DNA from 2 places in the Priestia sp. 40 genome. Region 1 is predicted to be linked to the other one. Evidence: a T-box and tRNA genes for the amino acid it is inferred to sense, from the RefSeq annotation. Region 1 holds a T-box; the other holds one or more tRNA genes.
What was found. The T-box of region 1 lies ahead of thrS (threonine--tRNA ligase). A T-box ahead of a tRNA ligase gene usually reads a tRNA of that ligase, here a tRNA-Thr.
Positions count from the first base shown of each region.

Region 2: it has a tRNA-Thr gene. The T-box ahead of thrS (threonine--tRNA ligase) is inferred to sense a tRNA for this amino acid. The anticodon was not compared.

Region 1 is NZ_JBMPZA010000020.1:18,209-34,650, forward strand. It holds gene ACO1DI_RS22070 (MFS transporter) at 1-943, shown strand, start outside; gene ACO1DI_RS22075 (MBL fold metallo-hydrolase) at 1,426-2,139, shown strand; gene ACO1DI_RS22080 (TetR/AcrR family transcriptional regulator) at 2,165-2,758, shown strand; gene ACO1DI_RS22085 (YrdB family protein) at 2,801-3,112, shown strand; gene ACO1DI_RS22090 (MarR family transcriptional regulator) at 3,461-3,925, shown strand; partial or broken gene ACO1DI_RS22095 (cytochrome P450, cyclodipeptide synthase-associated) at 3,996-5,220, opposite strand; gene ACO1DI_RS22100 (tRNA-dependent cyclodipeptide synthase) at 5,253-5,966, opposite strand; gene ACO1DI_RS22105 (MarR family transcriptional regulator) at 6,235-6,720, shown strand; gene ACO1DI_RS22110 (MFS transporter) at 6,794-8,008, shown strand; T-box leader at 8,099-8,326, shown strand; T-box leader at 8,365-8,591, shown strand; gene thrS (threonine--tRNA ligase) at 8,642-10,567, shown strand; gene ACO1DI_RS22120 (ABC transporter substrate-binding protein) at 10,912-11,862, shown strand; gene ACO1DI_RS22125 (FecCD family ABC transporter permease) at 11,943-12,950, shown strand; gene ACO1DI_RS22130 (FecCD family ABC transporter permease) at 12,947-13,933, shown strand; gene ACO1DI_RS22135 (ABC transporter ATP-binding protein) at 13,948-14,748, shown strand; gene ACO1DI_RS22140 (hypothetical protein) at 14,881-15,522, opposite strand; gene ACO1DI_RS22145 (hypothetical protein) at 16,110-16,442, shown strand, end outside.
Region 2 is NZ_JBMPZA010000005.1:596,196-612,637, forward strand. It holds gene ACO1DI_RS04190 (hypothetical protein) at 1-674, opposite strand, end outside; gene ACO1DI_RS04195 (LCP family protein) at 1,212-1,943, shown strand; gene ACO1DI_RS04200 (hypothetical protein) at 2,167-2,532, shown strand; gene ACO1DI_RS04205 (NAD(P)H-dependent oxidoreductase) at 2,557-3,078, opposite strand; gene ACO1DI_RS04210 (TIGR02206 family membrane protein) at 3,200-3,955, opposite strand; gene ACO1DI_RS04215 (ABC transporter permease/substrate-binding protein) at 4,288-5,811, opposite strand; gene ACO1DI_RS04220 (ABC transporter ATP-binding protein) at 5,811-6,761, opposite strand; tRNA gene ACO1DI_RS04225 (tRNA-Thr) at 7,027-7,099, opposite strand; gene ACO1DI_RS04230 (aromatic ring-hydroxylating oxygenase subunit alpha) at 7,310-8,362, shown strand; gene ACO1DI_RS04235 (DHA2 family efflux MFS transporter permease subunit) at 8,397-9,920, opposite strand; gene ACO1DI_RS04240 (TetR/AcrR family transcriptional regulator) at 10,187-11,089, shown strand; gene ACO1DI_RS04245 (carbohydrate ABC transporter permease) at 11,196-12,017, opposite strand; gene ACO1DI_RS04250 (carbohydrate ABC transporter permease) at 12,032-12,934, opposite strand; gene ACO1DI_RS04255 (ABC transporter substrate-binding protein) at 12,958-14,199, opposite strand; gene ACO1DI_RS04260 (amylo-alpha-1,6-glucosidase) at 14,266-16,386, opposite strand.

The sequences.
Region 1 (16,442 bases):
CCTCTTCCAAGACCGCCAGTTTCTAGGATCCGTATTAACTGTATCGGCAGGATATGTCTTTTTAATTGGAGTGATGGTGTTACTACCACAATTTTTGACAAGGTTTCAAGGAAAAACGGAATTAGAGGCAGCTCTTCTTGTTACACCTGTATCAGCAGCAATCTTCTTTTTTTCACAGTTAGCAGGGTTATTGGTTAAAAAAGTTGGCTTTATTGTTCCTGTTATTCTAGGATTTCTTATTATGGGGAGTGCTTACTACCTTCTAGAAAATTTAAGTATTAATAGTACAACAACGGAAATCATTACATTATGTACATTATTAGGGGTTGGATTTAGCTTTATAATTGCTACTGCTACAATAGCAAGCACCTCTTCATTTGAAGGTGAATTATTAACAGCTTCACAAGGGGTATTCTCCATGCTTCGACAAGTTGGTGTTGTTCTAGCAGTCGCCATTTTTGTTGGAGGATTAACCAATAAAATCTATCAAAATCAAGACAAAGTAATGAGATATGCTCAAACACAATTGAATCAACTCAATATAGAGAAAGCTGAACAAACTAGGGTATTACGACATACAAAGAACGCTCTTTATTCCGATAAAGAACATGTGGAAGTAGATAGTCAACTTTCTAAAAAGCAAATAGATAGAATGATTAACCAGAATGCAGAAGATATATTAAAGGACATGCCTTTAAACAAGAGGAAGGTAGCTAAGCCGTTAATATATAAACAAGTATCTGAGAAGATAGAAAAAAAACAAACAGAAATAGATAAATATTCGAAAAAAGTCAATGAGTATGGAACAGATAAAATTGCGAGTAGCTTTAGTAACCTTTATAAATCTACCGTTCCCTTTGTATTTGTTTGTGCCTTTTTAGGATTTACGTTCAGAAAGAAGAATCAGAAAAAAATAGTTACAGAGCAACTGAAAATAAATTAACGTGATAATTGTCTATTAATAGCTAATAATAACTTATATGCAAAAGCCCTAAATAAAGGGCTTTTTTGTGATGTTTCTGGTAGTGTAACTACTTTAAATAGAAAAGAATTAAATGCTTAAAACGTTGAAGCTTACATCGAATAATTTATTATACATAAACAAAAGTTAATTTTCTCAGAGATTATATCTCTGTGTATTAATTACAGCTACTTGGGGTTTTTCTCCCTTAATTCAATATCTTTAATGAACATATAGCCACTTATGTAGATACCTTTTAATAAATTGATTAGTGTTCGTAAAAGTATACGTCTGTGACCTTTTCTTCTGTTTTAACACCTTAAAATATAAAATACCCATCTAATTATTGGGCATTTATCTTAATTTTAACAAATAAAATGTATATTAACTTGCGTTAACTAATGACATTAGTTAATATATAAATGGAAATAGTTTTAAAGCTAATACCAGAAGGAGGTATTCCTATGAGAATCAGTCATGAAGCATACTTGCATCAATTGACTTTTCTACCAGGATTTTTCCCAGTTAATTGTTACTTAGTTGAAGAGAGTGATAGTTTAACTCTAGTTGATGCTGCGCTTCCTTACAGTGCTAAGAAAATATTAAAAGCTGCTAAAAAGATTAACAAACCTATTACACGTATTCTTCTAACCCATGCGCACGACGATCATGTAGGAGCACTTGATAAAATAAAGCAATTACTTCCCAATGTTCCTGTACATATTTCAAGTAGAGATGCCCGATTAATGGGTGGGGATATTACGTTGGATCCTAATGAACCGAATACTCCTATACGTGGCGGAGTACCTAAAAATCTAAAAACCCGAGCAGACATTTTATTACAAGATGGTGACCAGATTGGTTCACTAATTGCGATAGCTGCTCCTGGACATACGCCAGGTTCAATGGCTTTTTTTGATACCCGTACTAATACCTTAATTGCTGGTGATGCCTTTCAAACACGGGGTGGTATGGCAGTAACTGGCCAGCTTCAACCTTTATTTCCCTTTCCAGCAATGGCTACATGGAATAAGGAAGTTGCACTTCAGAGTGCTCACAAGTTATTGAATTACAATCCTTCATTGCTTGCTGTAGGGCATGGAAAAATGATAAAACGACCGGAAAAAGCTATAAACAATGCAATTACAAAAGCTAGGTTAAATTTGGAACAAATTTAACCTATAGTAAGAAAGGAATTTAACTATGGGCACAAGACCGGGACTTGATTTAGACACTATTTTAAAGGCCACTACAGAAATGGCAAATACGCAAGGATTAGATGAAGTAACATTAGCTTCACTTGCTAAAAAATTAAATATTCGTCCACCTTCTTTATATAATCATATAAATGGCTTACCAGCATTACGGAAAAAGTTAGCTGTTTATGGTTACGAACAACTTTATAAAGTATTAATACATGCAACCGTAGGACGTGCAAAAGATAATGCAGTTCGTGCATTAGGCGAAGCTTACATAGTTTTTGTTCGTAATCATCCAGGGTTGTATGAAGCAATGCTCCGTTCTCCTAATTCTGATGACCTGGAACTTAAGCACATACAGAACGAAACCATTAATATCGTCATTCAAGTACTTAACGAATACGGCTTAGGAGAAGAGCAAACTTTACACGCCACACGAGGACTACGAAGTATTTTACATGGCTTTGCTTCACTTGAGCAGAAAAAAGGATTTGGTCTCCCCCATGATCTTGATGTAAGTCTTCTCATGTTAATAGATATTTTTTTAAGAGGAATAAATGCGATGAAACAAGAGAGTAAAAACAATGAAGACGATTAATTTAATATGAATCTTCTTCCTTTCATCAAAACTTTAAATTTGATGTTGCGATTTTCTTTGGAATTGTTCGCACTTGGCTCACTAGCTTACTGGGGATTTCAAACTGGAAAAGGGTCAATGAGAGTGCTTTTATCAATAGGTGCTCCGTTAATAATTGCAGTAGTTTGGGGGATTTTTGGTTCTCCTCGTTCTTACGTTCAACTATCTACCCCTATTCATATTTTGCTCGAACTTCTTATATTTGGGCTTCCTTCTGTTGCCCTATACACTAGTGGTAAGCATTCTCTGGCACTTATTTATATTACAATTGCTATAATAAACCGCATTTTAATGTATATCTGGCAGCAACAATGACACTAAAACGTATAGATGGTTAAAACCCAAAAAACGATTACTCAGATTAGAGTAATCGTTTTTTGGGAAGTTTCTTTTACACCCTATGCGTTACATAAAATAGTTTTTTAATTAGTTCGCAAAGGTTTACTTCTATAGTTAACATAAGACATGTTTCCGGAACCTATTATAAAAAGGCAGCCGTATATATTAATTTTTTTATAAACAAAGAAGGCTAATGTATCCTATCAATCAGTTATATTGTATGCAAAGCCTAAATCAAATAAACTTGACAATATAAACGTTAACCAGTAAACTATTATATATAGTTAACCAGTTAACAATTATATTGAAGAAGGTGTGTTTCTGATGGAAGCTCTTCATAAGCAAGCGTTCCAAGCTATTGAATCTCTAATTATGACTAGAGAAAAAAAGGTTCAAAGTAGGAAAATGCTAGCTAATAAACTAACTCAAAGTGTAAATAGTACGAATAAAAAATGGACAATTACTCAATTACATATTGTTTCATTAATAAATAAAGACCAATATGTAAACAATGCTCTTCTTTCTAAAGAACTTAATATCTCAAAACCTGCTGTATCTAAGGCTATTAATACACTTGTGGGACATGGCATTGTTCTAGCAAACAAGAATATCCATAATAATAGGGAAACCTTTTATTCCTTGACAAAGGAAGGGGAGGAGTTAGCTGAAGTTCATGATAAAATGCATGAAATAGCAGAGAAAAGATATGTAGAATTACTTAATAAATTTTCAGAAGTAGAGTTAAAAATAATTATTAAATTTTTAAATGAGTGGACCAAACAAATATAGAAGTAGGTTTACGACATGCCTAATGAGCATGTCGTAAATCCACTTGCTTAATTGTATACAATTTATTATCTTAGCCTTTAATAGGATTAAACGTTAATGGAAGAGAAACGGGTCCACGTGTATAAAGACCACTTTCCGTGTAATGAAATCCTTCTTCTAATTTCATGTTTTGTAGTTGATCTAAAACAATGTTAGCTACTACTTCAATTTCTGTTCCTGCAAAGGCAGCTCCTACACAGTTGTGTATGCCAGAACCGAAAGCCACATGTTCGAGCAATACCTGTGAAAGCCGTTTTGACGTCAAGGTCAGGACGATGAATGTTAAAAGTATCAGGATTATCAAACGCTTCAGGATCTCGATTGGCAGCCCCAATCATACAGAATACGGTTGAACCTTTAGGTAGTAATCTATCGGCTATTTTCGCATCTTGCGATAATTGCCTTGGTATAAGTTGTACTGGTGGTTTAAACCTTAGAGTTTCGGCAATTGCTCTTGATAATAATGAACGATCTTCCATCACATCTTGCATTTGTAACGGATTATTTAATAAATAATACATTAACAATGCCAATGTCTTGTCTGCAGGTTCGGTAGCTGCTAATAGTATATTAAGGATAAGTGCCAAAATGTTCGTGTCGGACATCTCAACTCCTTCATACTCAGACTGACATAATATTGAAATGAGATCTGATTTTGGGTTTTGTCGACGCTCTTCTATAATGGGTAAAAGGTAGTTTGCTAGTTGTTCACTGCACCATAATGAATGATCACGTTCTTCAGATGACAACTGTATAGTAGTGATAAAGTTAGCAACTCCACTGTGCCAATCTGCGATAAGTTGATGATCTTTTTTGTTAAGTCCTAGCATATCCATCGTGACATATACTGCAAAAGTTTTTCCAAAATCGTTAACTAAATCGATTCTCCCTTTACTTAAGTGTGGTGACAATAAAACTTCTGCGTTTTCTTTAATTAAAGGAATGAGTCTCTTAAGTGAATCACCTATAAAGCTTTTTACTACAATTTTACGTTTTGCTGTATGTTCCTTTCCTTTCATTTGTGCAAGGACAGGTCCACGCATTACAGGTTCAGCACGTTTAGCAAGAGATTTAGTCGTAAAGATTTCTGTATTCTGTAATACATACCTTACGTCTTTATATCGGCTAATAAAATAGCTATCAATATCTTGCTCATAATGGATAGGATCGAAATCGCGAAGTTCTGAAAAATATTGGTATGGATCTTCATGAAACTGTTCTGATAAGATACTAAAGGTTTTAAATGATGTATTCAAGACTGTTCCTCCTAAAATTTAAAGGTGTAAATTTAATGAATTTCATCGACAGTTATATATCCTTGATTTTGTTGCATTCTAATTGAAAATTGCTCATCTTTTATTTGTTCACCTAGTCTCCAAGGTTTATGGTAAGCAAGTACAGTTTCTTGAATACCCAAGATGTTAGGTGCTCCAATAAAGAACGGCAGTTCAGCCAAAACATATTGCACAGCATTATGTAACATTTCTGAAGTAATAACTGAAATATCCATATTTGTCCCAGATGCTCTTCCTACAATTGCTGCATGTGACATTTCTAAACAAGCATTTTGAAAGTTTGGTTGATGTAAAAAACTTTCTTCAATCTTAGTGCGCATATCACAATATACCGGTTGAGTAATAAAGTCTGAAAATGTATAAATAGCTTCAGGGTTACCACCATGAGCTTTGAGAGCTCTTTCGGCAAATCGACGATTTCTGTTTACTTCTTTTCTCACTTTACGCTCAGCTTTCACCCTAGAAGTTCCTAAAGCTTCCAAAAGATTTGCAGCCTCATTTCCAGCTAAGAGAACAGAAACACCCTTAAACTCTTTAATGCTCCACTCAATTAGTCGATAAATATATTCCTCTGAAAATCTACTGTTAAAGGGGCTAATTCCTATTAATATGTGGTTTCTTCTGTCAAAAATGCTCTGGCAATTTTGTGATAAAGGTTCAATAGCAAATAAAGGCTTAGCTATTTTTTCTAAAAGAATTTGTGACATAGCTATTTCAACTCCTATGATTAAACGGTTAATGTTCACTAGTAAACAAAAACTATTTTAAATCCAAATATTTGTAAAAGTCAACGTTTTTTCTTTATTTTGTAAATTTATAAGCGTTTTTTCTGCAAATATAGTAGGTTTTAATTACTATGAAATCTGATTTTATTGTATAAAAAAGAGATTTTACATTCATTTAATAGCTTATTAGTAGTATAATGTTTACTGGTGAACATTAATTATTTATACATTAGAAAGGTAAGGAACTAATATGTCTCTATTATCTAAACAGTTAATATACGAAAATTATTTGCAATTATTACACCTGAACGAACAAAAAGCTGATTCAGTTTCCCAAACTTTTTTTGATTATCTTGATGAAAAAGAACTGAACGAAATAGGAACATTACCCAGTAACATGAGCAGCATCCACGTGATTGAATGCATTGGAAATAATGGACCTATAAATAACATAGGGATTGCGACTAGGATGAATTTATCTAAAGCAAATATCACGAAAATTACCCGAACATTAACGAAAGATGAGTTAATTAAAAGATTCCAATTGGCAGACAATAAAAAAGAGGTCTACTTTAAGTTAACAGCAAAAGGAAAACAAGTTTTCGAACTTCACGAAAAACTACATAGCAGAAGGAAACGACAATTTTATGATTTAATTGATGATTTCTCTGATGACAAACAAAAAATTATATTAGAGTTCCTTGAAACGATGATTAATAAATTAAGACAAGAATAGACACATTAGGTGCTTTTAGAATGTCAAACATACTTTTATATGGAAAAACTTATTTACAAGGTAGGAGATTTATATGGGACATACAAATACAAAACCTATTTTTATCTTATACGTCGTTTGTATAAGTGCATTTTTTGCATCTTTAAATCAAAATATTTATTCGCCTATTATTCCGTTAATTAAGGATTCATTTGATGTAAGCACAACATTAGTTAATTTAACTGTTTCATTGTTCATCTTTATTACAGCTATTATGCAAATAGTCTACGGGACTATTCTTGACTTTAAAGGAAGTCGTCTTATTCTTCTCCCTAGTCTTATACTTACAGTGTTGGCTAGTATTGGGTGTGCTGTTACAAGTAACTTTACATTGTTTCTTGTTTTTCGATCTTTGCAAGCCCTCGGAACCGCAGCCATTCCATTGATTGCAGCTGCTACAATAACGGATCTTTTTGATGGGGAAGAACGTGGTAGTGCTATGGGAACTTATCAAACCTTGTTATCTATTGCTCCTGCAGTAGCTCCTATTTTAGGAGGATTTATAGGAGACCGATACAATTATGATGGTGTTTTCTGGTCATTAGTGGGTATATCTATTCTTTTACTTATTATCAATATGTTGTTTTTTCCTAAAGACCAGAAAAAGCACAAGACAAGCAAGAGGAACGGTCTTCATTTTTACCTTGTAATGGCGAAGGATAAGATGGGAAGTGTATTGTTGTCATTAAGCTTCTTGAACTTTTTGATTTACTTTTCTATCCTGGTTTATCTCCCCGTTTTATTAACAGACCACTATCATCTAAACCTAAAACTTGTTGGCTTGCTTTATCTTCCTATGACGCTAAGCCTTATAGCCGGAAGTCTGTTATTCAAATACATTCAGAAGAAGATTTCTCTTATAAATATATTTACCTTTACTAATTTTTCAATCGCATTTAGTGTTATAGGATTTGGACTCACACATACTGTTTCTTTACTACTTATGTCGCTAAGCCTATTCATTTATGGGGTGGGAATTGGAATCTTAACACCTTCCTATGCAACCATATTAACCCATCAATTTGAACAAAATCGAGCTAGTGCTATGGGAGTATTTAACTTTGTTAGATATACTGGTATGTCTATAGGACCCATTTTGTCAGGTACATTACTAGAATTTTTGAGAAGTGAAACCATGTTCATAATGTTCGGTGTCATGTTTGGCATTATAAGTATCTTTGGTTATTTACTAGTGGACAACCCCAAAAACACAGGTAAAAATAGAACTACCAATAAACCATCTTTTTAAACAAAAACATACAATTAATAACATATTTAGAATTAAGTATTGACATTTACAAATAGTATAAATTATAATTCTATTTATTGGAAATGAACATGTTGAGCGTTGAAAAGGACACGAATTATTTTTATATTTCTTTACAGAGAATAGGGCCTTTGGCTGTGAGCCCTTAAGAAAGAGAAATAATTTACCACCTTGGAGCTATTGTGGGGAAATATGTAGATAGAGTAACCTCAATCGGGAAATCCGTTATCTTTTTGAGAATATAACACTTGTAGTGTTTTATAAAATTAGGGTGGTACCACGACCGCACTCGTCCCTGTTAGAGGGATGAGTGCGTTTTTTTATGTTCAAAAATAAATAGATAAGCAACGAAAAGGACATGAATTATTTTTATACTTCTTTGCAGAGAATAGGGTCTTTGGCTGTGAGCCCTTAAGAAAGAGAAATAATTTACCACCTTGGAGCTTTATTAGTGAACTAGTAGTAATTAATAACGTTTGCGACGTTACAGCACCAGAGCCATCGATATATTTCTATTGATGGGAATTTGGGTGGTACCACGTGTGAAAACATACTCGTCCCTTACTTAGGGATGAGTATGTTTTTTTTGACTTTATTTAAATAGGAGAGGTTATCATGAGTAAAGATTTAATTCAAATTCGCTTTTTAGATGGAAATGAGAAAGAATTTTCAAAAGGTATTACATTACATGCTATTGCAGAATCCATTAGTTCTAGCCTAAAGAAGAAAGCTATTGCGGGTAAAGTAAATGGAGAATTGTATGATTTGCATCGAGCCATTAATCAAAATGCAGAAATCGAAATTTTAACAGTAGATTCTGACGAAGGTCTAGAAATTATGAGGCATACAACAGCTCACATACTTGCTCAGGCAGTAAAAAGAGTACATAAGAATGTGAAGTTAGGGGTAGGACCAGTTATTGAAGATGGATTTTATTACGATATGGATCTTTCTACAACGATTGCTTCTAATGAGTTACTACAACTCGAACATGAAATGAAGAAAATTATTAATGAAAATCATCCTATTGAACGTACTGAAGTGACACGTAGTGAAGCTGAAAGAATATTTAGCGAGATAAACGACGAGTTGAAACTGGAGTTATTACGTGATATTCCTATGAATGAAACAGTTACGATTTATAAACAAGGGGAATTTTTCGATTTATGTCGAGGCCCACATCTTCCTTCTACTGGAATGGTTAAGGCGTTTAAATTAACAAAAGTATCAGGAGCATACTGGAGAGGTAACAGCGACAACCAAATGTTACAACGTGTATATGGCGTAGCTTTTCGTTCTCAAAAACAGTTAAATGAGTATCTGATGTTTCTAGAAGAAGCAGCGAAAAGAGACCATAGAAAATTGGGAAATGAACTAGAATTATTTATGTTTTCTGATGAAGCACCTGGAATGCCTTTTTATCTAGCTAAAGGACAAATGGTTAAAAATCAGCTGGAGCAATTCCTACGATCCGTTCAAGAAAAGCATAATTACGAAGAAGTACGTACTCCTTTTATGATGAATCAACAATTATGGGAAAAGTCTGGTCACTGGGATCATTATAAGGATAATATGTATTTTTCAGAAGTGGATAACGCTAAATTTGCATTAAAGCCCATGAACTGTCCTGGTCATATGCTTATCTTTAAAAATAAGCTCCATTCCTATAGAGATTTACCCATTCGAATGGGAGAATTCGGTCAAGTTCACCGTCACGAATTCAGTGGGGCTCTAAATGGATTATTAAGAGTACGTACGTTTTGTCAGGACGATGCTCATATCTTTGTTACTCCTGAACAAATTGAAAGTGAAATTAAATCGGTCATTGAATTAGTGGATTATATCTACAAGACATTTGGTTTTGAATATAGTATTGAACTTTCAACTCGACCAGAAGACTCCATGGGAGAGGATAGCTTATGGGAACTTGCTGAGAGCTCTTTAGAAAACGTATTAAACAAGTTGAACTTTGATTATAAATTAAATGAAGGCGACGGCGCATTTTACGGCCCTAAAATCGATTTTCATATTAAGGATGCTTTAAAAAGAAGCCATCAATGTGCAACAATTCAATTAGACTTCCAACTGCCTGAGAAGTTTGATTTGAATTATATTAATGAAAAGAACGAAAAACAGCGTCCAGTTGTGATTCACCGTGCTATTTTTGGATCTCTTGACCGTTTCTTTGGGATTTTAATTGAACACTTTGGAGGGGTCTTCCCAACATGGTTGGCACCTGTACAGGTAAAGGTTATTCCGGTATCACTGAAAGCTCACCAGCAATATGCACAACAAGTTAAAGAAGCGTTAGGGCAAAAGGGCATTCGAGTAGAGTTAGATAATCGAGAACAAAAGCTCGGATATAAAATTCGCGAAGCTCAAGTGGCTAAGGTTCCTTATATCTTAGTACTAGGAGATAAAGAAATGGAGAGCAACTCCGTCAATGTACGAAAGCATGGAGAAGAGAAATCCGAAACATGCAACATAACTAGCTTTATTGAAAACCTTCAGGATGAAATTACTTCTAAGAAACTTAAATAATAACAAAGAAGGCTCCTTAACATATAATAAGAAGCCTTCTTTTAATGTCCATAGCATAGCTTTCGTCAATGCTTTTTAAAGTAGGAAAAGACAATGAGTAGACCTTTTATTTAATGAAGAAACTAGGTCTTTTATTCACTTAACGTTTTAAAATGCAAAGTTTGTGAAAGTATTATCCATTTTAAGATAATGAAACTTTACTTTAAAAGGTTCATAACCTATGAAAGAGAGTAAATTATTACTGGAAATCTATTGACTATATAAATACGAAAAGATATGCTTAGAACATTACGTTAATGATAATCATTATCATTTTAGTGGATTTAATAGGAGGAAATGAGAAAATGAAAGCTCGAAAGAAATTGAAAATAGTAAGTGTAATGGCAATCCTTTCTATATTATTAGTGTTAGCAGGATGTGGGGCAAAGCAGGATTCTACTAATGAAAAATCTTCTAACAATCAAAAGGTAGCTGTTAAACATGAATTAGGCACTACTAAGGTTCCTAAAAATCCAAAAAGAATTGTTGTTCTTGAATTGTCGTTTGTTGATGCACTTCACGGTTTAGGTATTAAGCCTGTTGGAATAGCTGATGACAACAAAAAAGATATGATTGAACAGTTGGTAAATGGAAAAATGAAGTATACTTCTGTTGGGACACGTCAACAACCAAACCTGGAAGTAATCAGCTCACTAAAGCCTGACTTAATTATTGCAGATGTTCAACGTCATAAAGCAATTTATAAAGACTTAGAACAAATTGCTCCAACGATTGAGTTGAATAGTCGTGAATCTACATATGAAGAGAATATAGATGCTTTTAAAACAATTGCGAAAGCAACTGGAAAAGATAAAAAAGCAGAAGAGCGATTAAATAAACATGAGGAAACCATTGCGAAATTAAAAAAGGAAGTAAAAGAGGAAAATGGTCAGACAATCTTACCAGCTGTAGTTCGAGACACTTCATTCCAAGCTCATACCTCTGCTTCATATGACGGTGGATTCCTTGAAAAGCTTGGTTTTAAAGATGCTGTACAAAGTAAAGAGGCTTACGCTGAAATGAATTTAGAACAGTTGTCAGACATTAATCCAGATATTTTAATTCTAGCTAATAATGAAGGAAAATTATTAACAGATGAATGGAAATCAAATCCTCTATGGAAGAACTTAAAAGCTGTTAAAAATCATAAGGTATTCGTAGTAGATCGTAACTTATGGACAAGATTCCGAGGTGTTGTTTCTTCAGAAGCAATTGGAAAGGATACAGTTAAGCTTTTACATGATCAACAAAAGTAAAGCTGTAACTATGAAGTGAGAATAGTTTTCTATTCTTGCTTCTATTTGTATAGCAAAGTATATGAGAAAGTGTGTTGTGAATAAACATGAATATCAAGAAACAACGAACAAGTAGATACATAACAGGATTTATTGGTGTTTTTTTATTGATAGCTGGAATATTTATTCACGTTTCTGTAGGTTCTTCTTCTATTAGTATAACTGATGTAATAAGAGCCCTATTGCACCCAGACAATTCCAAACAAACAACGATTATTCAAACTCTGAGACTACCGCGAGCCGTTCTTGCAGCACTAATTGGGGCTAGTCTTGCTGTAGCTGGAGCACTGATGCAAGCTATTACTAGAAACTCTCTAGCTTCTCCTCAAGTATTCGGCGTAAATGCCGGAGCTTCATTAGCTATTGTTGTGGCAACAATCTTATTTCCAGAATTATATTCAAAAACAACTGTTTATTTTTCATTCTTAGGATCTGCATTAGTTGGAATAACCGTCTACTTATTCGCGTCTGGGGGGAAAGTAACACATATTAAGTTAGCTCTTGCTGGTATGGCTGTTCATCTATTTTTATCTTCCCTTACACAGGGAGTAATTGTGTTAAATGAAGATGCTACGGACGTTTTATATTGGCTTGTAGGGTCAATTAATGGAAAGAACTGGTCTCATGTTTTAGTATTACTTCCATGGTCTGTATTTGGACTTTTAGCAGCTTTCATCATGGGGCGCTCAATTTCTATATTAGTTCTAGGGGAAAATATGGCAACCGGTTTAGGTGAAAAAGTACAGTGGATAAGGCTTGTTGCTGGAGTAATTGTTATTATCCTTGCTGGTTCGTCCGTTTCGGTTGCTGGTCCAATAGGCTTTATTGGTCTGATGGTTCCTCATATTGCACGAAAGTTAGTGGGAGGAGATTATCAACGTATCTTACCATTTTCCGCACTTTTAGGTGGGACTCTACTTGTTTATGCAGACATACTTTCACGTTTTATTGCATACCCGTTCGAATCACCGGTAGGGATTGTAACAGCTCTTATTGGGGCACCTTTCTTTTTATATCTTGCTAGAAAGGGGAGGAAGATTAAACAATGAACGCAAAAAAACATCCTTATGGCATACTCAGTATACTCCTCCTCATCCTAGTTATGATGGCATTAATAAGTTTGGGTATTGGAGCTGTATACACTTCACCAGTTGAAGTTTTTACTAATCTTATAGGATCATCACAAAGTAATCATTTTATTTTATTTAATTATCGAATTCCACGAATGCTTCTTGCTGTTATAGTTGGAGCATCTTTAGCTGTCTCTGGAGCTATCTTGCAAGGAATTTTAAAAAATCCATTAGCGTCTCCAGATGTAATCGGTGTAACAAAAGGGTCAGGTTTATTCGCAGTTGCTGTTTTAATTATTTTTCCAGGGGCTTCTATGGTAGCATTACCATTTTCAGCTTTTTTAGGAGCTGCAGTAATTGCAATTGCTCTTATGCTATTCTCATATACACAAGGTACAAAAACTCATTCATTAGCGTTAATAGGCGTTGCTTTAGGGGCTATCTGCCAAGCCGGCATTCAGTATTTTATGATTAAGTTTCCAGATAACGTCAACACAACGCTTTTATGGTTAACTGGAAGCTTATGGGGAAGAGGCTGGAATGAAATGTGGTTTTTAATTCCTTGTCTTGTCCTTATTCCTTTAATTGTTATTTTTACTTCTAAGTTAGATATTTTGAATTTGGGAGATGAAATGGCAGTCGGATTAGGAGAAAGAATAAAATATGTTCGTTATACTTTATTGAGTATAGCCGTGATTTTAATAGGGGCATCAGTAGCCGTTGTTGGATCAATAGGCTTTATTGGACTTATTTCTCCTCACGTAGGGAGAAGGTTAGTAGGTAGTCGTTCAAAATTCTTATTACCTGTATCAGCACTAATTGGATCCTTGTTTTTACTTCTGGCTGACACTGTAGGGAGAGGTATAGTTCCTCCAATCGAAATTCCAGCTGGTATCGTAACAGCGATTATAGGAGCTCCTTATTTCTTATACTTACTGCGACGCGAACAAAAAAATAAGTGAGAGGAAGAGTATGTATGACAAAATTAACTGCAGAGAAGCTTTCGATCTCATACGATTCAACGTCGATCATTAATAATATTGATCTTCATATTCCAGAAGGCAAAATAAGTATCATTATTGGCTCAAATGGTTGTGGAAAATCAACAATTCTTCGATCTTTAGCACGTCTATTAAAACCAACACAAGGTTGTATTTATTTAAATGGAAAAGATATTCACCAGCACTCTTCAAAAGAGGTCGCAAAACAATTAGCTATCTTGCCTCAGTCTCCTGACGTACCTGAAGATCTAACGGTTAAAGAGCTTTGTTATTACGGACGTCATCCCCATAAAGGACTGTTTGCACGTTATTCTAATGAAGATCACAAAACTGTAAGTGACGCTTTGAAATCTACTAAGATGGAATATTTAAGTGACCGAACTTTAGATGCTTTATCTGGAGGGCAGCGTCAACGTGCATGGATTGCTATGGCTTTAGCACAAGGAACGGAATTATTACTTTTGGATGAGCCGACAACATATTTAGACTTGGCTCACCAAATTGAAGTACTCGAATTATTGCGTAACCTAAATAAGCAACAGGACCGAACAATTGTAATGGTTCTACATGATTTGAACCAGGCTGCTCGTTACGCTGATCACTTAATTAGTATCTCAAGTGGAAAGATTTATACAGAAGGATCTCCGAAGCAAGTCTTTACTGAAGAAATGATAGAAGAGGTATTCGGACTTTCATGTAAAATAATAGACAATCCCGTAGATCATTCACCTTTATGTATACCAACAGGGATTTATAAGAAAAATTTCACTAAATAGACAAAATAATATACGTAGAAAGAAGCTACTGTGTCCAATATAGTCATTCAGTAGCTCTTTTTATATAAAAGGGACCTATGGAAATTGTTATGGTTCCTATAACAAATAGGTTACTTAAATTTTCTGTTCCATTTACTGATCCTCTGGATCTAACTCGAGACTTTCAACTTCATCATTCTTCTTTAATTCTAATCGCACAACTTTATTTTTACTATCTCCAGACATATTGTCGTCATCTTGCTCAAAGTCTTTAGATTTTTTATAAGTCTTTTTTCCACTAGACACTTCTATTGTTACATCATTATCGGTTTCATTGATTAATTTTCCAATTATGCTATAATCTCCATCAGCATCTTTTTCGTATATACCATTTGAATCTGCTTTTGCTTGAGGAGTTAACTCTAGACTTTCTGCATTGTTATCTTTAGCATCAATCTCTACGTTTACTTGTTTTCCATCAATATCCTTAGGTGTATCTTCTTCTTTTTTAAACGACTTACTTTTAGGTATCTTTACTTTTTCACCATCAATAACAATTGTTAACTCACTATTCGTTTCTTTGTCTAATGTTCCTATTAAATCAAAATCTTCACCTTGCTGTTTACTATCTGGATCCTTGGAGTACTGTTGTAAATTTAATTTATCTTCCGAAGAGCCATTCTTACTTTGTGATGCATTTTGCGATGAATCATTTTTGTTAGAGCATCCTGCGAGAGAACCTGTAGCTAAAGCACCTGCTAATGAAATACAAAGAACTACCATTTTTTTGTTCATATAGATTATTTCTCCTTTTTATCTGTTTTTATTTATATTGCCTATTCTTTTAAAAAACAAACGAAATTACGATTATAAAATTAAAAGCGTTTTATACCGTAAAGTATTGTTATATTTATATGTGTACAATTATCCAAGCACCTATTTCTCTAAGTTGTTTCTTTTTTATTTAACGATAACTAAATTTCCACTATATAACAACATTTTCCCTGTTAAACCCAATTAAAATCCTAGAATACCTTTTTCAGGGTCTGAATAGCTCATTTTTTATACCTAATACATGTTACAATACGTTTTGTAGATGCGAATAAAAATTCCATTTCTTATTTCATAGGCAAAGGAAGTCCTCATAATTTGAGGGCTTTTCTTGTTTTTAATCTGATGATAGTCAATTTCCAAAGAAGACCGTTAGATTATAACCTAATTTTTCAAGATCATTTATAAGAAATAACCTCCTAACTATTATTTAAGGAGCATAGTTTTTTGTATCAAGGCTACCATTTTTACCTAATGCAATTTTTATAGCATAAAGAAACACTCGTTGGGTAAACTACTAACAAATATGATTATGATGAGAGTGTATATGTATGAGTTATTTTTATGGTGCTACCTTTTTATTTTCGGGTTTATTTCTAATAAACCTGTTATTTTCGTATCAAAGTAAGCATATTGATCCGGCCTTTTGGACGACTTTAAAGTATCAACTTTTTGCCTTCCCACTATTTTTAATAGCCAATATGCTCATCGGATACGGCATCAAATTTGGATTTAAAGCGATTCAGAATTTAACATTTGTTTTAGTTACATCTAAAGGAATAGAGATAGTGATTTCAATATTAATGGGTTATCTATTTTTTAAAGAGGTCCCTACTTGGAAAACAGCATTGGGTTTTTTTATTATGATTGTAGGCATTATTGTT
Region 2 (16,442 bases), on a different contig from region 1:
TAAGATAAAGCCGCGTGAAGAGTAGTAAGCTGCTCTTTAATCGCTTTTCGCTGAATACTTACTTTCATCAGCCAGCCATTTTCTCCGTATCTATAAATAAATTCGTACGTACCTTTAGGAAAATATTCTTTTACCAGCATGTCTCGGTTTTCAACAAATCCCGGATCGCCAATAAAATAGGTACCTTCTTCAAGCGAAAGCTCATGAACTTTTTTTTCTAGCTGCTTCTCTTCGTCTTCGTCATCATCTATCACAATGTGCAGACCGCATTCATCACGCACAACATCAAATTCACCGTTTTGTTCAAGCTCAAGCACCGGCACCACTTGCCCATTCACCGTTAGGAGCTGCTTCGTTCCTTCAAGAACCTGGGACCAATGATCATCGTATAGAGTAGAAGAATAAAAAACATAGCCCTGAGATTTATACAATAAAAGCAGCTGCTCAAAATGATTTTTCACTTGTTCTTTATCAAACAGAATAACAAAATGCTTTCGATAGAAAAAACTTGTAAAAGGCAGAATAGACGATTGATTAAGCTCTTTAATTATTTCAGCACTATCTTTACCTGAAATAATAGCTCCGGTCAATTCCCCCGCGCCGTAAGGTTTCCAATGACTTAACGCCGCTTCTGGAATCAGCACAAGGTTCGAAGATGACACATATATACTCATTCGCTTCACTCCTTTTTTCTACATTTAGACCTATATTCGATTCTCCGCAAACAGAGACTTTCCTCTTATTCCATTCTTAAAAGACAGAACTTTTTCCCTAACTATGATAGATTATAACAAATTTCTCAGAAAAAAATAACCTTTATTTCCTCTTTCTTCTATTTGCGTATTTCTCTTATTTTAGCTGTCTCTGCGGATTTACTAGTGAACGCACTTGCTAATCTAATTCCTTAGTGTTAATTTTATTATGTCGTTTTATAATTTTTTGCATAATGGGTTTCAAACAAAAAAGTATTAATATTTTTGAATGCGATGGTGAGACATTTGGAAGAACGTACAGAACGTAAACAACATAAAAGAAAAAAGCAAAGAAAAAAGAAACGCTTTAGAAAGCTACTTCTTTTCTTTCTCATTCTTGTAATCGCCGCTGGTGCGTATGTGTATTATCAATACCAACAAGGGTTAGCAGAAGCAGACGGAGCTTTTGGAAAAGATGGACAGTTTAATTTTAATGGTGCAAGTGCCAATTTAGATAGCATGAATGTGCTACTTCTTGGAATTGACTCTCGAGGTGAAGAACATTCGCGTGCCGATACGATCATGATTGCTCATTATGACAAAGACAGCAATCAGCCTAAAATTGTGTCTTTGATGCGTGATTCATATGTGGATATTCCAGGACACGGCAAAAACAAATTAAATTCAGCCTATGCATTTGGCGGGCCTGAATTAATGCGTAAGACAATTAAAGAAAACTTTGGCGTAGATGTAAACTATTATGCCGTTGTTGATTTTAAAGGTTTTTCTAAAGTTGCCGATACGATTGCCCCTGAGGGAATTACGGTTACCGTGCCGCACGAAATGTCATCAGGAATTGGCATGACGCTAAAACCTGGAAAACAAACTCTTCACGGAGATAAATTACTAGGATACGTGCGATTCCGACATGATAGCCAAAGTGATTTCGGGCGCGTGAAGCGTCAACAAGAAGTTATCGGTAAATTAATGGATGAAGCTCTTCAAGTAAAGACGCTGGCGAAAGCTCCTAAGCTATGGGGAGTCATTGATCCATATGTGGATACAAATATTCCGCCAAAAACATTTATCGTGATAGGAAAAGATTTTTTAGTTGGAAATCAGCCAGATTTAAAATCTCTTCGTTTACCGGTTGAAGGTTCCTATTCAAATGAACGAATATCCGGTATTGGTGCTGTTTTAAGCATCGACCTTGAAGAAAATAAACAAGCATTACAGTCATTTTTAAATTAGGAAAAGGTGTCCATTAACGGACACCTTTTTTATACTATTCAAAAAAACTTCTATTTTTCCTTCCTATCCTTCAAAAAAATTTCAGCTTCGACAAAAAATAGAGATGGAATCAAGCAATTTTCTAGCAATCAGCTGCTTACTTTGAGTTCTATTTTTTCTCCTGTATGCGTATATGAAATAAGAAGCACTTCTGTTTTTATTTTTTAGTCAAGGAGATGAAAGTATGAAATTATATGGTTTTCAATCTGAAGAAGAGCGTTCCTTTCTTCATTCCACCTATAAAGTAAACCCGCTGCTTTCTCATACTGGAGATGTCAAAATCAGCTTTTTATCTTTTCAAGAAAATGATTATACACCTCGTCAAGAAGCTACGATTCCACAGCTTCTTTTAGTCGTTCACGGCGAAGGCTGGGTAGCTGGCGATAACGGACTGAAAATTTACATTAAACAAGGTGAATCAGCATTTTGGAGAGCCGGGGAATCGTTTGAAGTCGGGAGTCTAACGGCTATGACGGGATTGCTAATTGAAGGATTAGATATTGCTCCTCAAAAGCTGCTTACTTCTTTTTCACGAACAAATGTAAATTAAAAAGCCGCTGTGACGCGGCTTTTTTTATTGTCTTAATAATTGAGCGTAGTTTTCTGCACTATCTTGAATGACTTTTTCGCTCAGTTCACCGCCTGCTCCTTGAAATAAAAACGGAGTTTGGAACTTCATGCCTGTTAAATTTGCCGTAGCTTGAAACGGAAGAAGCAGATTACTCATTGGATAACGGTTGTAGCCGCCTTCTTGATAAGCTTCTGCAGGTCCTCCTGTCGAAGTAGCTACGATAAACTCTTTTCCATGAAGTTTAGTGCCTTTGCTGCCATAAGCCCATCCGTATGTTAATACAACATCTTGCCACTCTTTTAAGAGTGCTGGTGAGCTGTACCAGTAAAACGGAAATTGAAACACAATACGATCGAATTGAACAACTAACTCCTGCTCTTTTTCTACATCAATTTTAAAATCAGGATAGTTTGCGTATAAATCATGAACGTGTACATTCTCTTCTTTCTTTAAGCGCTCTGCCCACGCTTTATTAATGCGAGAAGATGCTAAATTTGGATGCGCTAAAATAACCAGTGTTTTCATTTTGATACTCTCCTTCTGATGTCTGTGTTTGCTTTATTCTTTTCTGTTTTTTACGTTTGCCTCTAACAGCTTGTTCAGTCGTTTTTTCCTTTTCATTCAGGAAATCCTAGCTAGTTTACACTTATAAATTACCAGTATTAGCATTTCTCTTCAACAAAATTGATTTCCCTTTGATTTTCTTATGTATCCAAAACGGCAGATAAAGCACAAGAAAGCTAAGAATCATAATTCCTTCAATCGATACTAAATACAAAGGATGAGGTCCAAGAACATCCAGCAAGGAAGCGTGCTCTGGCTTTTTCATCATGTATAAATAATTCGCCCCAAGTAAACGGTTGATGGCATAGATAAAACCTCCGTACAGATTAACAAATACTACGCTTACCCATAAAGAACGAAACGTCGGCTCATATCTGCAGGTAGCAATTAGCATACAGCAAGCAAGTACCACACCGCCATGCGATACATAAAACTGCACATAGCGAAACTGGGCATACGCATAGCCCCCAAGGTCTGGGGTAATCATCGCTTGAACAGAGCTGCTGATTCCTGCGAAGTACACAAAATTAAAAAGAAACCTGCTTTTGGTTATCAGCATAACAGCAGCCAGCAGCACGACTATATCACTGAGCTGAAGAGGTAAGGAAGCTTTAGCAGACCACTGATGGCATCCGATTTCCCAAGCCTGGTAGGCCGTTTCTGAAGCAATTAGAACGAGTGAAAGCAAAACGAACACAAATCTCTTTTTTCGCAGCTGCTTTCGACACAAAAAAATAAATGCTCCTATGATCACGATAATGGCTAAAGTTACAAGATGTTCCACTGAAAAAAGCTGAAAGGAATGTTGTACAGGATGACACGTAAAAAATGAATTCATAAAAGCGCCTCCCTTCTATCAGAAAACAAATTCGGTACCTTTAGCTTGTTCACATGGGTTCATTTTCATTAATGCTTCTCTCGCATTAAAAAGAGATTGAAACATAACGAAATGACGCCAATCTAAAGACGGACGAATGGAGTAAATGATCGAGTATGAATGACTTCTTGCACCGCATTTGATTTCCATGCATGGCTTCGCTTTCCGCGGGAATCTTCGCGTTGCCTTCCAATCAACTATTAGAAGCAACTAAAATAAAAAGATCCGAACGATTTATCATTCGGATCTTCTTTGAACTAACATACTGTTGTCCTAGCTCTGTTTCTTCGTTATTACTCTTTAATTAATCCTTTTTTTACTAAGAATTGATGAGCAACTTCTTCAGCCGTTTTTCCTTTTGCATTTACTTGATAGTTCATTTCACGCATTTCGCCATCACTGATTTTACCGCCCAGTTGATTTAAGATTTTTTTCAGTTCAGGATGCTCTTTTAGCGTATCTTCACGAAGCACAGGCGCTCCTTGATACGGAGGGAAGAACTGCTGGTCGTCTTTTAAGACTTTGAGACCAAACTGTTTGATTTCAGGATCCGTTGCGTAAGCATCAAGCATGTTAATATCGCCTTTTTCTACAGCGCGATAGCGAAGCTTCGGCTCCATCGTTTTAATATTCGGGAAGGTAAGGCCATATTCTTTTTGAATGCCTACGTAGCCGTCTTCACGATCTTTAAACTCAAGCGTAAATCCTGCTTTTACTTTATCTGTTGCGTTTGCCAAATCTGAAACGGTCGTTAGATTATTTTCTTTTGCAAATTCCTTTGTTACGGTCAATGTGTACGTATTATTAAACTTCATTGGATCTAAATAGACAAGGCCGAATTTCTTTTGAAATCCTTCTTTTGCCTGCCTGTACACCTCTGTTTCATCTTTGCTGTCCGGCTGTTCCTTTAGATGCGTCACAATGGCTGTACCCGTATATTCAGGGTATAAATCAATTTCCTTGTTACGCAGAGCCTCAAATACAAATACCGTTTTTCCAAGCGACGATCGAAGATTTACTTTCATATCGGTTTGATCTTCAATTAATTCTTTATACATATTAATTAAAATATCTTGTTCTGCGCCAATTTTCCCTCCGATAACAAGGTCTGGTTTTGTTGCGCTCATCGCTGCAAACGGAGAAACAAGAATGAGTATTAATACGATGATCATAATAAACGAGCGTTTTTTGGATCCTTTTTTAGCTGAGTGTTCAATCGTTCGCAGAATTCCATCAAAAATAAGCGCTAATAATGCTGCTGGAATGGCTCCTAATAAAATCAAACTATTATCGCTTCGGTCAATACCAAGCAAAATTAAGCTTCCAAGTCCGCCCGCTCCGATAAGAGCCACGATTGTCGCTGTACCAATAATGAGGACCATTGCTGTACGAATTCCGGCCATAATGACAGGAAGCGCTAGAGGAAGTTCTACTTTGATTAATCGTCTCCATGAGTTCATCCCCATGGCTTTGGATGCTTCAATTAAAGATGGGTCCACTTCTTTAATTCCGGTATATGTATTTCGTACAATAGGAAGAAGCGAATATAAAAACAGTGCAATAACCGCGGGAAAGGTTCCAATTCCGACAAGAGGAATCAGTAATCCTAATAAAGCGAGTGAAGGAATGGTTTGCAGTACGGCTGTTACGCCAATGATCGGTTCAGCAATGCGGTCATGCCTCGTTAAGTACAGTCCAAGCGGCACTGAAATTAATACGGCGATAACAAGAGCCAGTACTGATATTTGAATGTGTTCCAGAAGAGCTTGAAACAGTGCATCTCCTCGTTGATCCAATAATGTGCTTAGTGCATTCATCACAGCGTTCCTCCTTCTTTCGTTTTATCAGAAAGAAACGCTAATAGAGTTTTACGCGTTACAACGCCAATGCGTTTGCTCCCTTTTTTCACAGCTATTGCTTCATGGTCGTAAAGGGCGTCCATTGCCTGCTGAACAGTGGCGGTTGAAGCTAGCTCTTCAGTAGGTTCTACGTCTGGCTGTTCACTTTCTTTGACAAACATATCCAATGTCTCAAATAAAGCATTTCCTTGATTTCCAATAAACGTTTTTACAAATTCATTTTTAGGCTTTTGAATGAATTCCTCCGGGGTTCCAACTTGAACAATTTCCCCGTCTTTCATTAGGCAGATACGATCTCCAAGCGTCATCGCTTCGCTCATATCGTGCGTAACAAACACAAATGTTTTTTTGATTTTTTCTTTTAAACTAATAACATCTTGCTGAAGCTGTTCGCGGCTTAACGGATCGAGGGCACTAAAGGGTTCGTCCATTAAAATAACGGGGGGATCAGCTGCGAGGGCACGTGCTACACCTACACGTTGCTGCTGGCCACCTGAAAGCTCAGACGGCTTTCGGTTTCGATACTGCTTTGGGTCTAGTCCTACCAAGGTAAGCAGTTCATCAATGCGCGTTTTTATTTTGTTTTTCTTCCAATGCTTCATCTCGGGTACAATAGCTATATTTTCAGCGATGGTCATATGAGGAAAAAGAGCAATTTGCTGCAGGACATAACCAATGTTCCAGCGTAGCTCATGTATGTTGTGATCCGATACGAGCTTATCTTTTATGTATAGTTCTCCTTCGGTAATATCATGAAGACGGTTAATCATTTTTAAGGTGGTTGTTTTCCCACACCCACTCGGACCAATTAAAACGAAAAACTCTCCTTCTTTAATTTCTAGATTAATATTTTTCACGGCGGTCGTACCGTCTGGGTATTGCTTTGACACATTCTTAAACGTAATCAAATTATCGTTCACACTCCCTGTTGAAATTTAACCCCTAGTTTCGTGTACCCAATACTTAGAGGCAATAAACATTCTTTTAAGAATATTTCTAAATATGATTCATAAGACATAGTGGAAAAGATACACATATTTTGTAACGGCCTCCTAATAAGGCTATCAAACTGTTAAAGTTTTCACAAGGCGGCGAAGAATAATTCGGAGAATAATTTTAATACCAACACAAATAAAAAAACCTTCTTTCAACAAGAAAGAAGGTTTTTTAGTATGCTAGCGACAGGGATCGAACCTGCAACCTCTTGCTTACCATGCAAGTGCTCTACCTACTGAGCTACACCAGCGTCTTGGAAAATTATATCACGTTTAAATTCATTTAGGAAGCGCTTTTTTTAATTTTTTTATTGGTATATTCTCTAATTTGCATCTTTTGAAATTCTCACTTTCTACAAAGTTCCATATTTTATGTTAGAACTCCTTACATAAATTGTGTGAATTTTCTTTTTTTATATTACCCTTAGTAAAAGAGCTTACAAAAGAAGGGAAGAAAATAGATGGAACAACAACCAACCATGACCAAATCAAAAACGGCAACTCCCTACCCAAGAGGCTGCACGTTCAGCCTGGAAGATTGGACGACGCTCGCTAAGTATTGGTACCCCGTCGCACGCTGCAGTGATGTAACAGAGAAACCAACGTCGGTAAAACTGCTAGACGTAAATCTAGTTCTATACCGTACCACACACAAAGTAGTAGCGGCTCGTGATTTATGCGTTCACCGAGGCACCCCGCTTAGCATGGGCTGGGTGGAAGATGATGAAATTGTCTGTCCTTACCACGGCTTCCGCTATGCAACGGACGGCGCATGTACATCGATTCCAGCTCACCCTGATGCCAACATTTCTCCCCGCCTGTGTATGGCCGTCTATCCAGTTATTGAAAGATTTGGATTAGTGTGGACGTCGCTTACAGGAGAACAAGATAACCTGCCTTACTTCGATGCGTGGGAAGACCCTGATTTTCAGCAAATTGTTTGTCCGAGCTTTGATATCATGGGTTCGGCCGGTCGTCAAATGGAAGGCTTTTTAGACGTAGCTCATTTTGCTTGGGTGCACACGGACACATTTGGTGATCGAAACAACGCCTTTGTGCCTAAATATAAAGTAAGCGAAACAGACTATGGGCTTCATGTAGAATATACGAGCACCGTGAGCAATTATTCCAAAGAACAGCAGCATTTAAATCCACCTGATTTTAAATGGCTTCGCGTCTTTGATGTTTATCCGCCGTTTACAGCTACGCTAAAAGTATACTTCCCAGAAGGCGCAGAGCTGTGGATTATGAATGCAGTCTCCCCTATTTCAGCCCGCGAAACACGTTTATTCGCACCAATCGCTCGAAACTTTGACAAAGATTCTCCCGTTGAAGGTGTGTATGACTTTAACCTTCGCGTCTTTGACGAAGACCGTGAAATGGTTGAAAACCAAAAACCTGAAGACTTGCCTTTAGACCTGCAGATGGAAGCGCATATTATGGCTGATCAAACGTCCATCGGCTACCGGAAATTATTAAAGAAAATGGGCTTAAGCTTTAGATATACAAGCTAAAGAAATCCCCGCTGTCTCAGCGGGGATTTCTTTTTTATTTAGCAAACTGCTCGCGTCCTGCTTTTTCCTTTATCACTTCATCTTCACTTGCCGGCGTGGCGCGTTTCATAAACAATGAAAGAATTAAGGCAACCACCACTAGTACTACTGAGACGGCAAACGCATCGTTAATTCCTTGTACCATTGCCTGCATCCCAATTTGTTCTTTCATTTGAGCTGCCCCGGCTGCCGTTGCATTCGCTGCTCCTGCTCCGCTCATTGCATCTTGAGCGAGCTCTTTTGCATGCGTAGCTGTACGATTTGACATCACTGTTACTAAAAGAGCCGAACCAATAGCTCCTGATACTTGTTGAAGCGTGTTATTCATCGCAGTACCATGTGGATTAAAGCGCTGCGGCAGCTGATTTAATCCGTTTGTCATAACCGGCATCATCACCATAGACATTCCGAACATGCGAAGCGTGTAAAGCGTAATGAGCGTTGTATACGTCGTATCAAGCTCTAAGTTACTGAAGAAATACGTGGTAACAGCTGTAATCGTTAGACCCGTTACAGCCAGTGCACGCGCTCCAAATTTATCAAATAATTTTCCGGTAATCGGTGACATCACACCCATTAGTAGCGCACCTGGAAGCATTAATAATCCTGAATGAAGAGGAGAAATGCCTCGTACCGTTTGAACATAAATTGGCATTAGCAGCATGGCTGAGAATAATGCCATTGTAATTACCATCGAAATCGTTGATGATAAAGCAAACATTGGATATTTAAAAATGCGGAATTCAAGCATAGGTGTTTTCAGCTTAAACTGACGCGTAATAAATAAAATCAGAGCCACAGCTCCTACAATAATGGTGCCATATACTTCTACAGAATCCCAGCCTTTATCCCCTGCTGAGCTAAACCCGTATAGAAGTCCTCCAAATCCAATTGTAGATAACACAAGTGATAGGAAATCCAAATTGATTTCCACTTTCTCTTTTTTGTCTTTTAATAAGAAGAAAGCGCCTATTAATACAATTGCCGCGATTGGCGTAACAAGGTGGAACAGCATTCTCCACTCATAGTGTTCAATTAGCCACCCTGATAAGGTAGGACCAATTGCCGGAGCAAAAATCATAACTAAACCGAAAATACCCATCGCAGCTCCGCGTTTTTCTAATGGAAAACTTGTTAGCAATACGTTCATTAAAAGTGGCATCATAATGGCCGCGCCTGATGCTTGAATAATACGAGCGGTTAACAAGATAGAAAATACGGGCGAAGCACCAGCGAGTATTGTTCCTGCTGTAAATAAAGTCATCGCCGTTAAAAATAACCCTCTGACAGAATAACGCTGAATTAAAAAAGCAGTAGTTGGAATCATAATACCATTCACTAACATATAACCAGTAGAAAGCCACTGGACAGTTGACGTTGTCACATCTAAATCTTTCATGATCGACGGCAGCGCCACATTTAATAACGTTTCATTCAACAATGAGATAAAAGCGCCAATTAACAAAATAGCAATTATGCCATAAGGCGGCTTTTCCATTTGATTTATCGATTGACTCATTATTGTACCCCCTTATACTTTAAGTTCATTTTTTTAGACACATGTTCTACATAGAGTATATTATACTGTGAGTTCAATTTATGCAAGTGAAAAATCCTGCGTTAATTTTCTTTATTTACTGAGCTTTTTTTAACGGTACAGTCCTTTTATATCAATACATATACGCAATATCATAATTCGCTTCAAAAAGAACATTTGTGTAAACGCTTTAAATCATGTATCATAAAGTTGGACCATGAGTCTAATTTTATATTTAGGTGATAATAATGAATAACCGAAAACAGCAAGTTGTAAAAAATGCACACCATCTCTTCGTTGAAAAAGGATTTCAAGCTACTTCTATTCAAGACATCATTGATTATAGCGGCATTTCAAAAGGAACATTCTACAACTATTTTTCTTCAAAAAATGAATTATTAATCGCTGTTTTCACATGGCTTCATACGACCATTGAACAAGAGCGGAATCAGCTGCTGGTTGGTAAAAGTCTGAACGATGTAGATATATTTGTTAAACAAATTGATGCACAGATGAAAAACCATCACAAACATAAATTTTTTACATTACTTGAAGAAGTATTTGTTTCCAATGACCCTGATTTAAAAGCATACATAAAAAAAACCCAGTTTATTGAAGTAAACTGGTTCTACAAACGGTTCATTGATTTATTTGGAGAAGAAAAAAAACCGTACCTGCTAGATTGCGCAATTATGTTTCTTGGCATGCTTCATCGCAACTTTCACTATAATTTTATGGTTAACGGCACAAGTACCGATCCGCATGAAATTATAAGCTACAGTGTCAAGCGCCTGCTTCCTCTTGTAGACGAAGTAGCAAATTCAGGAGACATTTTGCTCGATCCTCAAACGATTAAAGAATGGCTTCCATCTTGCCCGAATACTAAAAATCAAATAGAACAGGACATTTCTGCAGCACTTATCGATTTAAAAAAGCGGGTTCACAAACAATTTACGGATGAATTTGAACGTCAAAAATGTACAGAGCTTATTAGTTTTATTGAAGAAGAGCTGTTTAAACAGTCGACTCCCCGGAAGTTTGTTGTGGATAGTGCCCTTCAATCATTAAAGCAGCTGTCTATGAACCAAAGTAAGACACCGCTAGAGGATCTGCAGGCAATGATTGACCAGTATGTGAGTGAACTTCATTAAAAACAAATAAAAGTCACGTTCATCATAATAACCAAAAACGAACGATTAATTAAATTAATCGTTCGTTTATAATTCTAACTAAAATATTTTTACCCCAGCCTCTTTTTTATTTCCCTCCAGTAAACGAGATTCCTTTAATAAAATATTTGTTAAAAAACGCATAAATGAGCAAAATTGGAAGGGTAAAAACCATGGAAGCTGCCATAATATAGTTCCAATAACTGATATACTGACCTTTGAATGTGTTGAGACCTAAAGTCAATGTGAACATATTTTCATCAGACATCACAATTAAAGGCTTCATAAAGTCATTCCAAAACCCCATAAACACAAAAATTGTTTGTGCTGCTAGCGCAGGCTTTGCAAGTGGAAGGACTATTTTGAAGAATGTTCCAAACTTTGATAACCCATCTAACTCCGCTGCTTCTTCAAGTTCTTTTGGGAAATTGATAAAAAATTGACGCATCATAAATATAAAAGTCGCATTTACCATTCCTGGTACAATCATTCCCTGATAGGTATTTAACCAGCCTAACTCTTTTAAAATTAAAAAATTAGGAATCATGGTTACTTGTCCAGGAATCATAAGCACAGCTAAAATAATAATAAACAAACTTTTCTTTCCCGGGAAACTGAGGCGTGCAAGGGCATAACCAGCCATTGAGTTAAATAGCAAATTCAGAGCTGTTCCTACAACAGCAATAAATAAGCTATTAAACATCCAGCGAGGGAACAACTTTTGTTCCACAAAAATTTGTTTATAGTTGTCTAGCGTAAAGTGTTTCGGAATAAAGTTCACCGTACCTGACACAATTTCTTCAAGCGTTTTGAAAGAAGCTGACAGCGCCCAAATAAATGGGATCAGCGTAATCAGCGCGTATATGCTTAAAATCGTATATAAAATGAGGACTCCCGTTTTCTTCTTCACTTTTTCTTCCCCCTTTAGTACATACTTTCTTCTTTTGAAAACTTCCGCTGAATAACCGTTGCCACCAAAATCACGAGCGCCAGCATAAAGGCTAGTGCTGCAGCATACCCCATGGTACCTAAATTTTTAAATGCATATTGATAAATAAGAAGAACAACAGTCAGAGTGGAGTTATTAGGACCTCCTGAGCCTCCTGAGAAAATAAATGATTGATCAAATAACTGAAACGTACCAATTAGTCCCATGATCACTACGAACGATGTAACCGGCCTCAGATTTGGAACTGTAATATGCCAAAATCGTTGAAACACATTAGCCCCATCCAACTGAGCTGCTTCATACAGCGAATCGGGTACGTCCTGCAAAGCTGCCAAATAAATAACCATAAAAAATGGCGCTGTTGCCCAGATGTTCATAATCATAATGGCAATTAAAGCAACTTGCGGATCTCCAAGCCAATTGTAAGTTGGAAGACCAACAAACTTTAGAAACTCGTTCACAATCCCATTCTGATTGTACATCCACATAAAAATAAGCGTTAATACAGCCGATGATGTAAGCGTAGGTAAAAAATAAATAATGCGAAAAACTTTTTCTGCTTTTAGCCCTGCATTTAATGTGGCAGCCAGTATAAGTGCCAATGCGGTTTGTACCGGTACAACAATTACTACATACTTCACCGTATTCCAAAGAGCAATTTTAGCTTTGTCATCTTCAAGAACCTTCATGTAGTTCTCAAGCCCTCGAAAATGAAACTCAGTTCCTCCCAGCAATTGAACTTTATGTAAAGACAAAAAGATGGCATAAAAAATAGGTGCAATAACAAACAGCAATAGTACAAACAGTGTAGGTGTCATAAAAGCATATCCTTGCCCTACATCACGAGGTTTGTACGTTCGTATTTTTCCGTTTTTCATTTCCTCCACTCCCCCGCCGAGCCTTATTCGTAAATACTAATCTCTTGATTTGCCTGCTTTTGTGCTTTTTTCAAAGCTGTCTCTAAATCACTTTGTCCCAAAAAGGCGCTTAAAAACTGGTTATTAAAGTTATTCATGATAATAGGCAAATACGGACCATCTTGCCAGACAGTTGCATAAGCAGCTCCTTTTACTAATGGACCTCGTTTTTCGTCTTCAGCAAAACCAAGCTTATCCGCTACGGATTTTCTTGTTGGCAATGCATAACCCTTACTTGTCCAAGTTTCCATTCCTTCTTTCCCGGTTAAGTACTGGATGAGCTCCCAAGACGCTTTTTTCTTTTTTGAGTCGGCATTCATTACATACGCGACCGTAAATGCCATCGTATTTTTATGACCGTTTATTGTCGGAACTTCCGCTGTACCGTAATCAAGTTTTGGGAAGGACTCCTGTAAAAATGGAATCATCCAATTTCCTTCAATCACCATAGCTACTTTTTGTTGTGCAAACATGTCCGTACCTGAATTTGCGCCTACATCAGAGGGTTGTACAGACGTTTTATCTTTTAAATGCTGATCGATGAGCGGCTGAAGAGAATCCACGACTTCTTTCGTAGCAAAGTTTGCCTTATTGTTCTTTACAACGTCTCCTCCGTTTGCCTGCGCCATGTAGAAGATACGCGCTAATTCCGGCGTGACACCAAACGCTTGAATCCCTTTCTTTTTAAATACCTTTGACACCTCTTCAAACTCATCCCATGTTTTTGGTACTTCTACTCCCGCTTCTTTAAATAGCTTTTTGTTATAAAATAAGCCTAATGTGGAGTAATCTTTCGGAAAACCATACGTCTCTCCATTTTTTTGAAACGCTTTCAATAATGGTTTCTCAAAATCCTGAACATCAAAATCAGATTTTACATAAGAATTTAAAGGTTCTAAAACCCCTGTATTAATAAGACCAGGCGCTTCAAGTGCATCAAGATAAAAAACATCTGGACCGTTTCCGCCGATTAAACGCGTTTTTAAAATATCCATGTATTGATCAGTGATTACTTCATGCTTCACATGAATGGAAGGATGAAGATTTTCAAAGTCTTGAATAGTTTGATTAAGCAGCTTCGTCTCTGTGGGGTTGCCTCCCCAGCCGGCTAATACAATTTCGACTTGACCATTTTTCCCAGAAACTTCTTGTACATTTGAACATCCAGTTAAAGTTACTCCGGCTACTGCCAGAAGCAAACTTAAAGCGAGTACCCACTTCTTCATTAGCTGTCTCCTTTCATTTCATTGACCTGCGGCTTATTAAGTGACGCTTAATAAGCCGCCGTCGTATTAACCTACATGAGCTCTTACTTTACATTGAGATAGAAGCTCGTATTTTGTCGTATTTTCCTTCACGTAAATAATAGTTTCGCTTCCTTCTTTTTTAACCGTTAATGAAAGTTTTCCACTGCCAATCACAAGGTTTTCTACAGAGATTTCATTCATATCGTCTATGAGCAAGGGATTTATCTGTATAGTACCTGCTGTACTATCAGGAAACAGTCGCAGTATTGCCTGTACGAAAGCTAAAGGCGTGCCGGCTGCCCAAGCTTGAGGTGAACAGGCAACGGGATATTTGACAGGTTTCCCAAGGTTACTTGAATAGCCGCAGAATAATTCAGGAAGACGGTCGTACTCAAAATGCTCAGCTGCATCAACCAGCCCTTCTATAACTTTATTGGCTTCTGGTTGCTTGTTCGCCTTACTCAACCCAAGAACAATTAAACTATTATCGTGCGGCCAAATGCTCCCGTCATGATAACTCATTGGATTATAACCGGCTTCTCCTTCCGCCATTGTACGAATTCCATATCCCGAAAACATAGATTCTGATACTAGCCTTTCTGCTACTCTGTTCAGCTTCTCCTCATCCATCATCTCGGCTAAAAGTACATGACCTGGATTTGACGTAACTGTTCCTACTTGATGTTTATGTTCATCGAGTGCAATTGCATAGAATGACACGTCTTCCATCCAAAAGGCTTCATTGAACTTTTTACGCAGCTGCTCGGCTTCTTCACGTAATTTATTTGCTTCATTTGTTTTGTTTAACTCATCATATAAAGAAGCAATACCCATTTTCGCTTGATATACATAGCCTTGTACTTCCACTAAAGCAATGGGAGTTTTGGCATATTCACCGCTGCGATGGACAACAGAATCTCCTGAGTCTTTCCATCCTTGATTAGCAATTCCTTTACTCGACTCCTGATGGTATTCAAGAAATAAATCACCGTCTCGATCTCCATATTCATTGATCCATGTCAAAGCTCCATCAATAGTCATTTGCATTTCTTGTACAAACTCGAAGTCTCCCGTCCACTTCACATATTCCGTTAACAAAATTAAAAATAATGGTGTCGCGTCGACTGTTCCGTAGTACGGAGTAAAAGGTATTTGATTGGTGTTGGCTAGTTCTCCGTAACGTATCTCATGCATAATTTTACCCGGCTGTTCATCACGCCATGGATCATTTGCCGTTCCTTGATATGCTGCCATCGTACGTAGCGTTCCTTTCGCTACTTCAGGATTAAAAGCTAGCATTTGAAGCGCTGCAATTAGACTATCCCTTCCAAATGGCACACCAAACCAAGGCAATCCTGCTACAGGAAAAGCACCAAATCCTACATCCGTTAGCAGTACGCGCAGGTCGTTAAGTCCTCTTGTAATAAGACGCTGCATTGTCGGATGATCCGTTGTTACCCTTGTAGAAGATTTTTCCCATTTTTTATATGACTGCGTTAGTAAACTAAGGGCTTCCTCTGCTGATAAAATATCTTGATTGGTGTCTTCGCGCATTTTTGGCTGAACCGTTAATGTAATTTCTTCTTCTTCCTGATGGTTCAGTTCGAAAGAAAACATAACCTCTCCTTGTTCATGCACGTGTGAGGCTTTTTTATCCCAAGAAATCCGTGTCGAACGCTTAATATCATCAGCTCCTTCGTATGTATATGTTAAACTGCTTTCTCCCTTTATTTGTCCCGTTCTCTTTCCGATGTTTCCTGTTTGAAAACCTCTTACGATGAACATATCGTTAAAATCGACATCTGCTTGGATACTTAATGTAAAAGCAATTTTTTTAGGGAAATAGCTTTTTAATTTTATTTTCTCATAGAAAACTCCCTCATATATAAAGCGCTCTCTTTTTATTTCTAAAGACTCTCGCCATAGTACAAGCTCTCCTTCTTTTTCCATATGCGGATTAGTAAGAAGAATTGTGGCTAACAGGTTTTCATCGGCACTTGAGGACAATAATACAGGATCTACACCGTTAATTTTCAAATGAAATTTGCTCAAAAAACGCGTATCTTTCATATATAGCCCTAAACCATACTGATGGTTTTCAGTGATATTTCCTGCTTGATCTGTTAGTAAAAATAAATCATTTTCTTTAATCACACGGTAATCCATTTCCATCCCCCTAAATTTTACCGAAACGTTTTGGAAAAAGCGCACAATACCCGAAA